DNA from 2 places in the Variovorax sp. 54 genome. Region 2 is predicted to be linked to the other one. Evidence: predicted binding sites of a transcription regulator. Region 2 holds the regulator's gene; the other holds the start of a gene.
What was found. The regulator sigma-54, encoded in region 2, starts transcription at its own class of promoters, with help from an activator protein. The targets are predictions, from matches to a motif close to TGGCANGNAANCTGCTTT.

Region 1 (4,479 bases), 2.6 Mb from region 2:
CGCCCTACCTCGGGCGCCGCGTGCTCGGCGCGGAGATCAAGAAGGCCGGTGGCCTGCGCACCTGGCAGGCCCCCACCGGGCCGCAGCCCGACGAGGAGCCTGATCGCAAGCTCTGGCCCTTCTTCCAGCAGTACCTGGCGCCAAGGCCCTCCAAGGACCTGCCGCCGCTGTACCTGGGTTTCGGCCTGGCCGACCGCTTTGCCAGCAACCACAAGCTGCTGGCCGACGCCCTGCCGCCGGGGCGCGTATTCACCACCGAAGGCGGCCACGACTGGCCCGAATGGCGCCAGCTCTGGCGCAATGTGCTCGACGTGCTGCCGCTGCCCTCGCTGCCCGCGCTGGTGCGCGGCGCACGCGCGCCGGCTATGCGGTTTCCGGCTGTGGCGCCTCGGGCGTCATCAGCGATGCCATCGGCCATCGCGGCTTGACGTCGAAGGCATAACGCTCGGAGGCCTGCGACAGGCCCGACTGCAACCGCATCGCCGCGGCCATGGCGATCATGGCGCCGTTGTCGGTGCACAGGTGCAGCTCGGGGTAGTGCACGCGCACCTTGCGCTTCGCACACGCCGCGTTCAGCTGCTCGCGCAGGTTCTTGTTGGCCCCCACGCCGCCCGCCACCACCAGCCTCTTCAGGCCGGTCTGGTCGAGCGCCGCGAGCGACTTCTTCAACAGCACCTCGACGATGGCCGCCTGCGTGGACGCGGCCAGGTCGGCCTTGCGCACGTCGAGCTGGTCGCCGAGCTTCTTGGCCTGCGTGAGCACGGCCGTCTTCAGGCCGGCAAACGAAAAGTCGAGATCGCCGCTGTGCAGCAGCGGGCGCGGCAGCTTGAAGGCCGCGGCATCGCCCTCTTCGGCCAGCTTCGCGAGCCAGGGGCCGCCGGGGTACGGCAGGCCCATGAGCTTGGCGCTCTTGTCGAAGGCCTCGCCGGCCGCGTCGTCGATGGTTTCGCCGAGCAGTTCGTAGCGGCCCACGCCGTCGACCCGCATCAGCTGCGTGTGGCCGCCCGACACCAGCAGCGCCACGAACGGAAATTCGGGCGGGTCGGCGCTCAGGAACGGCGACAGCAGGTGCCCTTCGAGGTGATGCACGCCCAGCACCGGCTTGCCCAGCGCCACGCCGAGCGCGCAGGCCACGCCCGCGCCCACGAGCAGCGCGCCGGCCAGGCCCGGGCCACGCGTATAGGCCACCACGTCGATCTCGGCGAGCGAGCGCCCGGCCTCGGCCATGACGGCTTCGGTGAGCGGCAGCACGCGGCGGATGTGGTCGCGGCTGGCCAGCTCGGGCACCACGCCGCCGTAGGCCTGGTGCATGGCGATCTGGCTGTGCAGCGCGTGCGAACGCAGCAGCGGCAGCGCGTCGCCGTGCGACTCGACCAGCGCCACGCCGGTCTCGTCGCAGGATGATTCGATTCCCAACAAGAGCATGGCGCCGAGTGTAGGGGCCGCCCGTCGGCGGCGCCCGCGAAGGGGCAAGCGAGGCACGGAAGTTGCACGAGTGACGTGCGCTCCACCCACTCCCCCACGAATGACTTCCGGCCTGAGCTTCCTGATCGCCGCGCGCCGATGCGAGATCGACGCGCTGGACCAGCTCGCGCGCACCAGCGAACTGGTCGGTGCGATCGGGCGGCTCGTGCATGCGCTGCAGCGCGAGCGCGGCATGTCGAACGTGTTCCTGGCCTCGCACGGCGGGCGCTTCGCCGACCAGCGCGGTCCGCAGATCGCCGAATGCCTTGCGCTCGAGCAGCAGGTGCGCGCCGGCTTCGACCGGCTCGAGGCCGAGCACCACCGCGTGGTGGGTGCCGGCCACGGTGCGCGCCTGTTCAGCCGCATCGCCTGGGTGCTGCCCGGCCTGGACGCCCTGCCCGCGCTGCGCCAGCGCATCGACGCGCTCGAGCTCCAGCCGGCACAGGCCGTGGCCGCCTTCGCCAAGCTGGTGGCCGGCCTGCTGGCCGTGGTGTTCGAGGCGGCCGACGGCGCCACCGACCCCGAGATCTCGCGCCTGCTGGTGGCGATGTTCAACTTCATGCAGGGCAAGGAGTTCGCGGGCCAGGAGCGTGCCTTCGGCGCCGCAGCGCTCGCGCTGGGCCGCGGCGACGAGGCGCAGCGCCAGCAGTGGCGGCACCTCATCGAGTCGCAGGAGCGCTGCTTCCAGGTGTTCACCGATTTCTCGGGCGACGCGGTGCGCACCCTCTGGCACGACAGCCAGTCCGACGCCGTGCTGGCCGAACTCGAACGCCTGCGCCGCAAGGGCGCCACGTCGGTGCCGGCCGACGCGCTGCTGAGCCAGGCCTGGTTCGACTGCTGCACCCGGCGCATCGACGCCATGCAGACGGTCGAGAACCGCCTCTCGGCCGACCTGCGCGCGCTGTGCGACCACAAGACCGCGCAGGCGCGCAGCGAGCTGGCCGCCTACCGGCAGCTGCTCGGCACGCTGGCCCCGCAGGCCGGCGGCGCGCTGTTCTTCGACGATGCTCAAGCACAGGACGCCACGCCCGCGCAGCTCGGGCGCCACCTCGAACGCTCGGTGCTCGACATGGTCCAGGAGCAGTCGCAGCGCCTGCAGGCCATGAGCGACGAACTCGACACCGTGCGTGCCTCGCTCAACGAACGCAAGATCGTCGAGCGCGCCAAGGGCCTGCTGATGGCGCACCGGCGCCTGAGCGAGGCCGAGGCGCACAAGATGCTGCGCCAGACCGCCATGAACCAGAAGCGCCGCCTCGTCGACGTGGCCGAGTCGATGCTGGCCATGGCCGACTACCTGCCGCTCGAACCTGCACCGCGGCGCTGACCCGGGCCGCTTGGATTGGTGCAGCGCACAACAGTTGTGCGTCGCCGAAGTTTCCGGGCCGGATCGGACCTTCTCCTTGCCCCACGGGCGGCATCAGCTCCCCTTTCCATAGCAAAACACTGCCAGGTCAGGCTGGCACGTCGCTTGCGTAGACCTTCTCACGGACCGCAAGGTCTCAAGGCAGGTTGCACCCAACGGCGGGTGCGGCCCACCGAACCGGACAAAGGCGTCCCCATCCCGCACGGGCTCGTTCACGAGCAGCCCCTGCGCGGTGCGGACGCCTTTTCGTTTTTGTCTTTCACTTCTGGAGCCCCGCCCATGTCCGATCTGCTGCTGAAAACCAAACTGAGCCGGCGCCGCGTGCTGCAAGCCGCCGCCCTCGGCGCCGTGGGCATCGACCCCGCATTGCGCGCCGCTGTCTGGGCCCAGGGATCGGACAAGCCGGAAAAGGAAGAAGTGAAGATCGGCTTCATCCCGCTGACCGACTGCGCCAGCGTGGTGATGGCCTCGGTGCTGGGCATCGACAAGAAGTACGGCGTGAAGATCGTGCCCAGCAAGGAAGCCAGCTGGGCCGGCGTGCGCGACAAGCTCTCCAACGGCGACCTCGACATGGCGCACGTGCTCTACGGCCTCGTCTACGGCATGCACCTGGGCCTGAGCGGCCCCAAGAAGGACATGGCCGTGCTCATGACCCTGAACAACAACGGCCAGGCCATCACGCTGTCGAAGAAGCTGGCCGACAAGGGTGCGGTCGATGCCGCCTCGCTCGCCAAACTCATCGCCACCGAGAAGCGCGAATACACCTTCGCCCAGACCTTCCCCACCGGCACGCACGCCATGTGGCTGTACTACTGGCTCGCCTCGGCCGGCATCGATCCGTTCAAGGACGTGAAGAACATCACCGTGCCGCCCCCGCAGATGGTGGCCAACATGCGCGTGGGCAACATGGACGGCTACTGCGTGGGCGAGCCCTGGGGCCAGCGCGCCATCATGGACGGCATCGGCATCACGGCCATCACCACGCAGGACATCTGGAAGGACCACCCCGAGAAGGTGCTCGGCTGCACCGCGGAGTTCACCAAGAAGTACCCGAACACCGCACGCGCCGTGACCGCCGCGATCCTCGAGGCCAGCAAGTGGATCGACACCGGCCTGCAGAACAAGAACAAGATGGCCGAAACCATCGCCGACAAGAGCTACGTCAACACCAGCGTGGACGCCATCAACCAGCGCATCCTGGGCCGCTACACCAACGGCCTGGGCAAGAGCTGGGACGACCCCAACCACATGAAGTTCTACAACGGCGGCGCCGTGAACTTCCCGTACCTGTCGGACGGCATGTGGTTCCTCACGCAGCACAAGCGCTGGGGCCTGCTGAAGGAGCACCCCGACTACCTGAAGGTGGCCACCGAGATCAACCGCATCGACATCTACAAGCAGGCCGCCGCCGCCACGCAGACGCCCGTGCCCAAGGACACGATGCGCAGCAGCAAGCTCTTCGACGGCACCGTCTGGGACGGCAAGGACCCGAAGAAGTACGCGGACTCGTTCAAGTTGCATGTCTGAGGAGAAACACACCATGGTCAGCGCTGTCTTTCACTCGCCCCTGAACGCATCCCTCCCTCTCCCGCATGCGGGAGAGGGCCGGGGTGAGGGTGCGGCCCACGCCAAGGCCGCCCCGCTCCCCCGCG
Region 2 (4,479 bases):
CCGGCCCTGGCCGTGGCAGGCCGCTGGTATGTCGACGGCGAAACCGCCGGCAGCATGGCCAAGGTGCTGCAGGTCGCGACCTTCCTGATCGGCGAAGCCAAGAAGGGCTGACCGACCCGACGACCTGTCGACCTGGTTTTTGGGTCGAATGCAAGGCCCGCTTCGGCGGGCTTTTTCATTGGCGGCGGTGGGCAATCACCGTCCCACGCATACAATGTTTCAGAGCAAGTTTCGTGCCTTTATGACATTGCCCTCCATCCCCACATTCCCCACCCTTCGTCGCCTCGGCCGCCTGGCCTTCGGCGCGCTGTTGCTGGCCGGAGCCGCCTCCGGCGCCCTGGCTGAAACCGCCGACCGCACCAAGCCGATGAACATCGAGTCCGACTCGATGCGCTACGACGACCTGAAACAGACCAGCGTGTTCACCGGCAATGTGCTGGTCACGAAGGGCACGATCATCATCCGCGGTGCGCGGCTGGACGTGCGCCAGGACGCCGAGGGCTACCAGTACGGCGTGGTCACGGCGGCGCCCGGCAAGCTGGCCTATTACAAGCAGAAGCGCAACGCCGGCGACGAGTGGATCGAGGGCGAGTCGGAAGTCATCGAGTACGACAGCCGCGCCGACAACGTCAAGTTCATCCGCCGCGCCGTCATGCGCCGGCTGATCGGTGCCACGGCCAATGACGAGAGCAGCGGTGCGCTGATCGTCTACGACCAGAGCAACGACACCTACACCGTCAACGGTTCCCTCGTGCCGCCGAACGCCGGCGTCTCGGCGGGCGGCGGCGGTCGCGTCAAGGCCATCCTTACGCCGAAGGCCACGCCGGCCCCGGCGGCAGGCGGTGCCGCACCGGCAGCGGGCGGCAAGAAGCCCGCGGCCCCGGCGCCCACCCCCGCGCCCGGCGCCGGGCTGCGCCCGAGCACCACGCTGGGCGGCAGCACAGAAGGGGAAGGGCGCAAGTGATCGAAACCGCAGGAACCCCGCCCGCCGACGGCGTCCCGGGCAGCCGCCTCGTGGCGCGCGGCCTCAAGAAGAGCTACGGCAGCCGCACGGTCGTCAAAGACGTCTCGCTCGATGTGCAGAAGGGCGAGGTCGTCGGACTGCTCGGCCCCAACGGCGCGGGCAAGACCACCTCGTTCTACATGATCGTCGGGCTGGTGCGCGCCGATGCCGGCGAGATCACCATCGACGGCGAGCCCATCGCCCACATGCCCATTCACCGCCGCGCGCGCATGGGCCTGAGCTACCTGCCGCAGGAAGCCTCGATCTTCCGCAAGCTCACGGTCGAGGAAAACGTGCGTGCCGTGCTCGAGCTGCAGCGCGAGCCCGACGCCAACGGCCGTCTGGTGGCGCTGTCCAAGCAGCACATCGACGAGCGACTGACGGATCTGCTGGCCGACCTGCGCGTCGACCACCTGCGCGATTCGCCCGCGCTCGCGCTGTCGGGCGGCGAGCGCCGCCGCGTCGAGATTGCGCGCGCGCTGGCCACCCAGCCGCGCTTCATCCTGCTGGACGAGCCCTTTGCCGGCATCGACCCGATCGCGGTGATCGAGATCCAGCGGATCATCAGTTTCCTGAAGGAGCGCGGCATCGGCGTGCTCATCACCGACCACAACGTGCGTGAAACGCTGGGCATCTGCGATCACGCGTTCATCATCAGCGACGGGCACGTGCTGGCACAAGGCACACCCTCGGAGATCGTCGACAACGCCGAGGTACGCAGGGTGTACCTGGGCGAGCACTTCCGCATGTAAGGGAGGGGCGCGTCCTCATGAAGCAAGGGCTGTCCCTTCGCGTCTCGCAGCATCTGGCGCTCACGCCACAGCTGCAGCAGTCCATTCGCCTGCTCCAACTCTCCACGCTCGAACTGAGCCAGGAGGTGGAGCAGATGCTGGACGAGAACCCGTTCCTCGAACGCACCGCGGAAGAAGCCGCGCGCGAGGAGTTCGGGCTCGATGCTGTCGACACGCCCGTGCCACGCGACGACGGTGGTGACACCGGCGAGGGCGATTTCGCCCCGGCGCCGACCCCCAGCGCGACGACCACTTCGAGCGAGACCACGTCCACGCCCGACTCCGACGGCCCCGCCGCCGAGATCACCGAGCGCGAGCCCGACTGGGAGGGCGACGGCACCGTCGAGATGGCGCCCGACGACAGCGAGTGGGGCAGCGACGCACCCGCACGCCAGAACAACCTGGGCGACGACGAGCGTGCCGACGCCACCGAACTCGCGCGCAGCCAGGAGTCGCTGCAATCGTTCCTGCACCGCCAGGCGCTGACCCTGCGGCTCAACGAAAACGACTGCGCCGCGCTGCGCTTTTTGATCGAATCGCTCAACGACGACGGCTACCTCGAAGACTCGCTGCCTGCATTGGCCTCGGGCCTGGCGGGCGATGACAACGACCAGTTCGACGACCTGGTGCACCACTTCCAGGTGGCGCTCGGCCTGCTGCAGAGCCTGGAGCCGGCCGGTGTGGGCGCGCGCGACCTCGGCGAATGCCTGAGCATCCAGCTGAAGGCGCTCGCGAACGAAGACGAGACCGAGGCCGAAGCGCTCGTGCGCAAGACCGCCATCGCGATCTGCAAGCAGCCGATGGAGCTGCTCGCGCGGCGCGACTTCAAGCGCCTGGCCACGCTCACGCGCACCAACGAAGAGCTGGTGCGCTCGGCGCTGCAGATCATTGCGCGCCTGGAGCCCAAGCCGGGCCGCCGTTTTGTCGACGTCGAGCGCAACATCGTCGTGCCCGACGTGATCGTCACCAAGACGGGCCGCGGCACCAACATCAAGTTCCGCGTCATGCTGAACCCCGAGGTGATGCCGCGCCTGCGCGTGCACGACATCTACGCCGGCGCGCTCAAGTCGCACAAGGGCGAGGGCAGCCAGGCGCTGTCGCAGCGGCTGCAGGAGGCGCGCTGGTTCATCAAGAACATCCAGCAGCGCTTCGACACCATCCTGCGCGTGAGCAACGCGATCGTCGAGCGGCAGAAGAGCTACTTCGTGCACGGCGAGCTGGCGATGCGCCCGCTGGTGCTGCGCGAGATCGCCGACGAACTGGGCCTGCACGAATCGACGATCTCGCGCGTGACCACGGCCAAGTACATGTCGACGCCCTTCGGCACGGTCGAGCTCAAGTACTTCTTCGGTTCGGCGCTGGGCACCGAGACCGGCGGCAACGCGTCGAGCACGGCAGTGCGCGCGCTGATCAAGCAGTTCGTGAGCTCCGAGAGCATCAAGAAGCCGCTGTCCGACAGCCAGATTTCCGAGATGCTGAAGGAGCAGGGCATCGAGTGCGCGCGCCGCACCGTGGCCAAGTACCGCGAAGCGCTGCGCATCGCGCCCGCCAACCTGCGCAAGGCCCTGTAGAAAGCTCACGATGACCCATCGCCTGCTGTCGCGCTGTGGGCATTGGGTTTTCGTCATCGCAACCGCGTTGCTGTTCACCGGCTGCGCCACGCTGCCCGACGAAGCACCGCGCGCACCCACCAAGGCCATCGCCGTCTCGGCCGACACCGCGCTCGGCAAGATCGCGCTGGCCTCGCAGCCCGACCCTGACCTCAGCGGCTTTCGCCTCATGCCCGGCGGCGACTTCGCCTTCGACACGCGGCTGCAGCTCGCGCGCCGCGCGCAGCGCACGCTCGACGTGCAGTACTACCAGATCGAGAACGACGAGACCGGCCGCTACCTGCTGCGCACCCTGCGCGATGCCGCCCAGCGCGGCGTGCGCGTGCGCCTGTTGATGGACGACCTGTACACGTCCGGCGAAGACGAGCTGCTGCTCGGTCTGGCCGCCACGCCGAACGTGGAGCTGCGCCTGTTCAACCCGTTCCCGGCCGGGCGCGGCAGCCTGCTCAAGCGCTTCACCGCGTCGCTGTTCGACTTCAGCCGCGTCAACCGCCGCATGCACAACAAGCTCTTCATCGCCGACGGCGCGATGGCGGTGGCGGGCGGGCGCAACATCGGCAACCAGTACTTCAGGCGCACCTCGGGCCAGAACTTCATCGACCTCGACACCTTCGTCACGGGCGCGCTGATCCCGCGCCTGGGCGTGCTGTTCGACCAGTACTGGAACAGCCCGCACGTGCGCCCGATCGGCTCGGTCGTGCGCTCCGACCTGCCGCGCGAAGAACTGCAGCGCCGCTTCGACGTCGCCACCGGCCCCGACACCACGCCGCCGCCGCCCAAGCCCGCGCCCAACGACCTGCTCGGCTACAGCCCCGTGGCCGACGACCTCGACGCCGGCAAGCTCGGCCTGATCTGGACCACCGCCGAGGCCTACGCCGATTCGCCCGACCGCGTGATCGGCAAGACCGCGTCGTATGGCGGCGTGCCGCTGCTCGACGTGGACAGCGTGCGCTACAACGTGGTCGAGCAGATGCGCCGCGCGCGCAGCGAGGTGACGCTGGTCTCGCCCTACCTGATCCCCGGTGCGTCGGGGCTGGAGGTGATGCGCGAGATCCGCGGGCGCAACGTGAAGATC

Region 1: CLU95_RS05200 (nitrate regulatory protein) is a predicted target of sigma-54. The motif match lies at 1,477-1,494, and genes of this name have one in related genera.

What each region holds. Positions count from the first base shown of each region.
Region 1 covers NZ_PEFF01000001.1:1,169,199-1,173,677, forward strand. Annotated here, with positions in the region: gene CLU95_RS05190 (alpha/beta hydrolase) at 1-428, shown strand, start outside; gene tsaD (tRNA (adenosine(37)-N6)-threonylcarbamoyltransferase complex transferase subunit TsaD) at 364-1,425, opposite strand; gene CLU95_RS05200 (nitrate regulatory protein) at 1,526-2,788, shown strand; gene CLU95_RS05205 (CmpA/NrtA family ABC transporter substrate-binding protein) at 3,107-4,354, shown strand; gene ntrB (nitrate ABC transporter permease) at 4,368-4,479, shown strand, end outside.
Region 2 covers NZ_PEFF01000001.1:3,747,213-3,751,691, forward strand. Annotated here, with positions in the region: gene CLU95_RS17390 (thiol:disulfide interchange protein DsbA/DsbL) at 1-111, shown strand, start outside; gene lptA (lipopolysaccharide transport periplasmic protein LptA) at 242-964, shown strand; gene lptB (LPS export ABC transporter ATP-binding protein) at 961-1,755, shown strand; gene rpoN (RNA polymerase factor sigma-54) at 1,773-3,365, shown strand; gene CLU95_RS17410 (phospholipase D family protein) at 3,376-4,479, shown strand, end outside.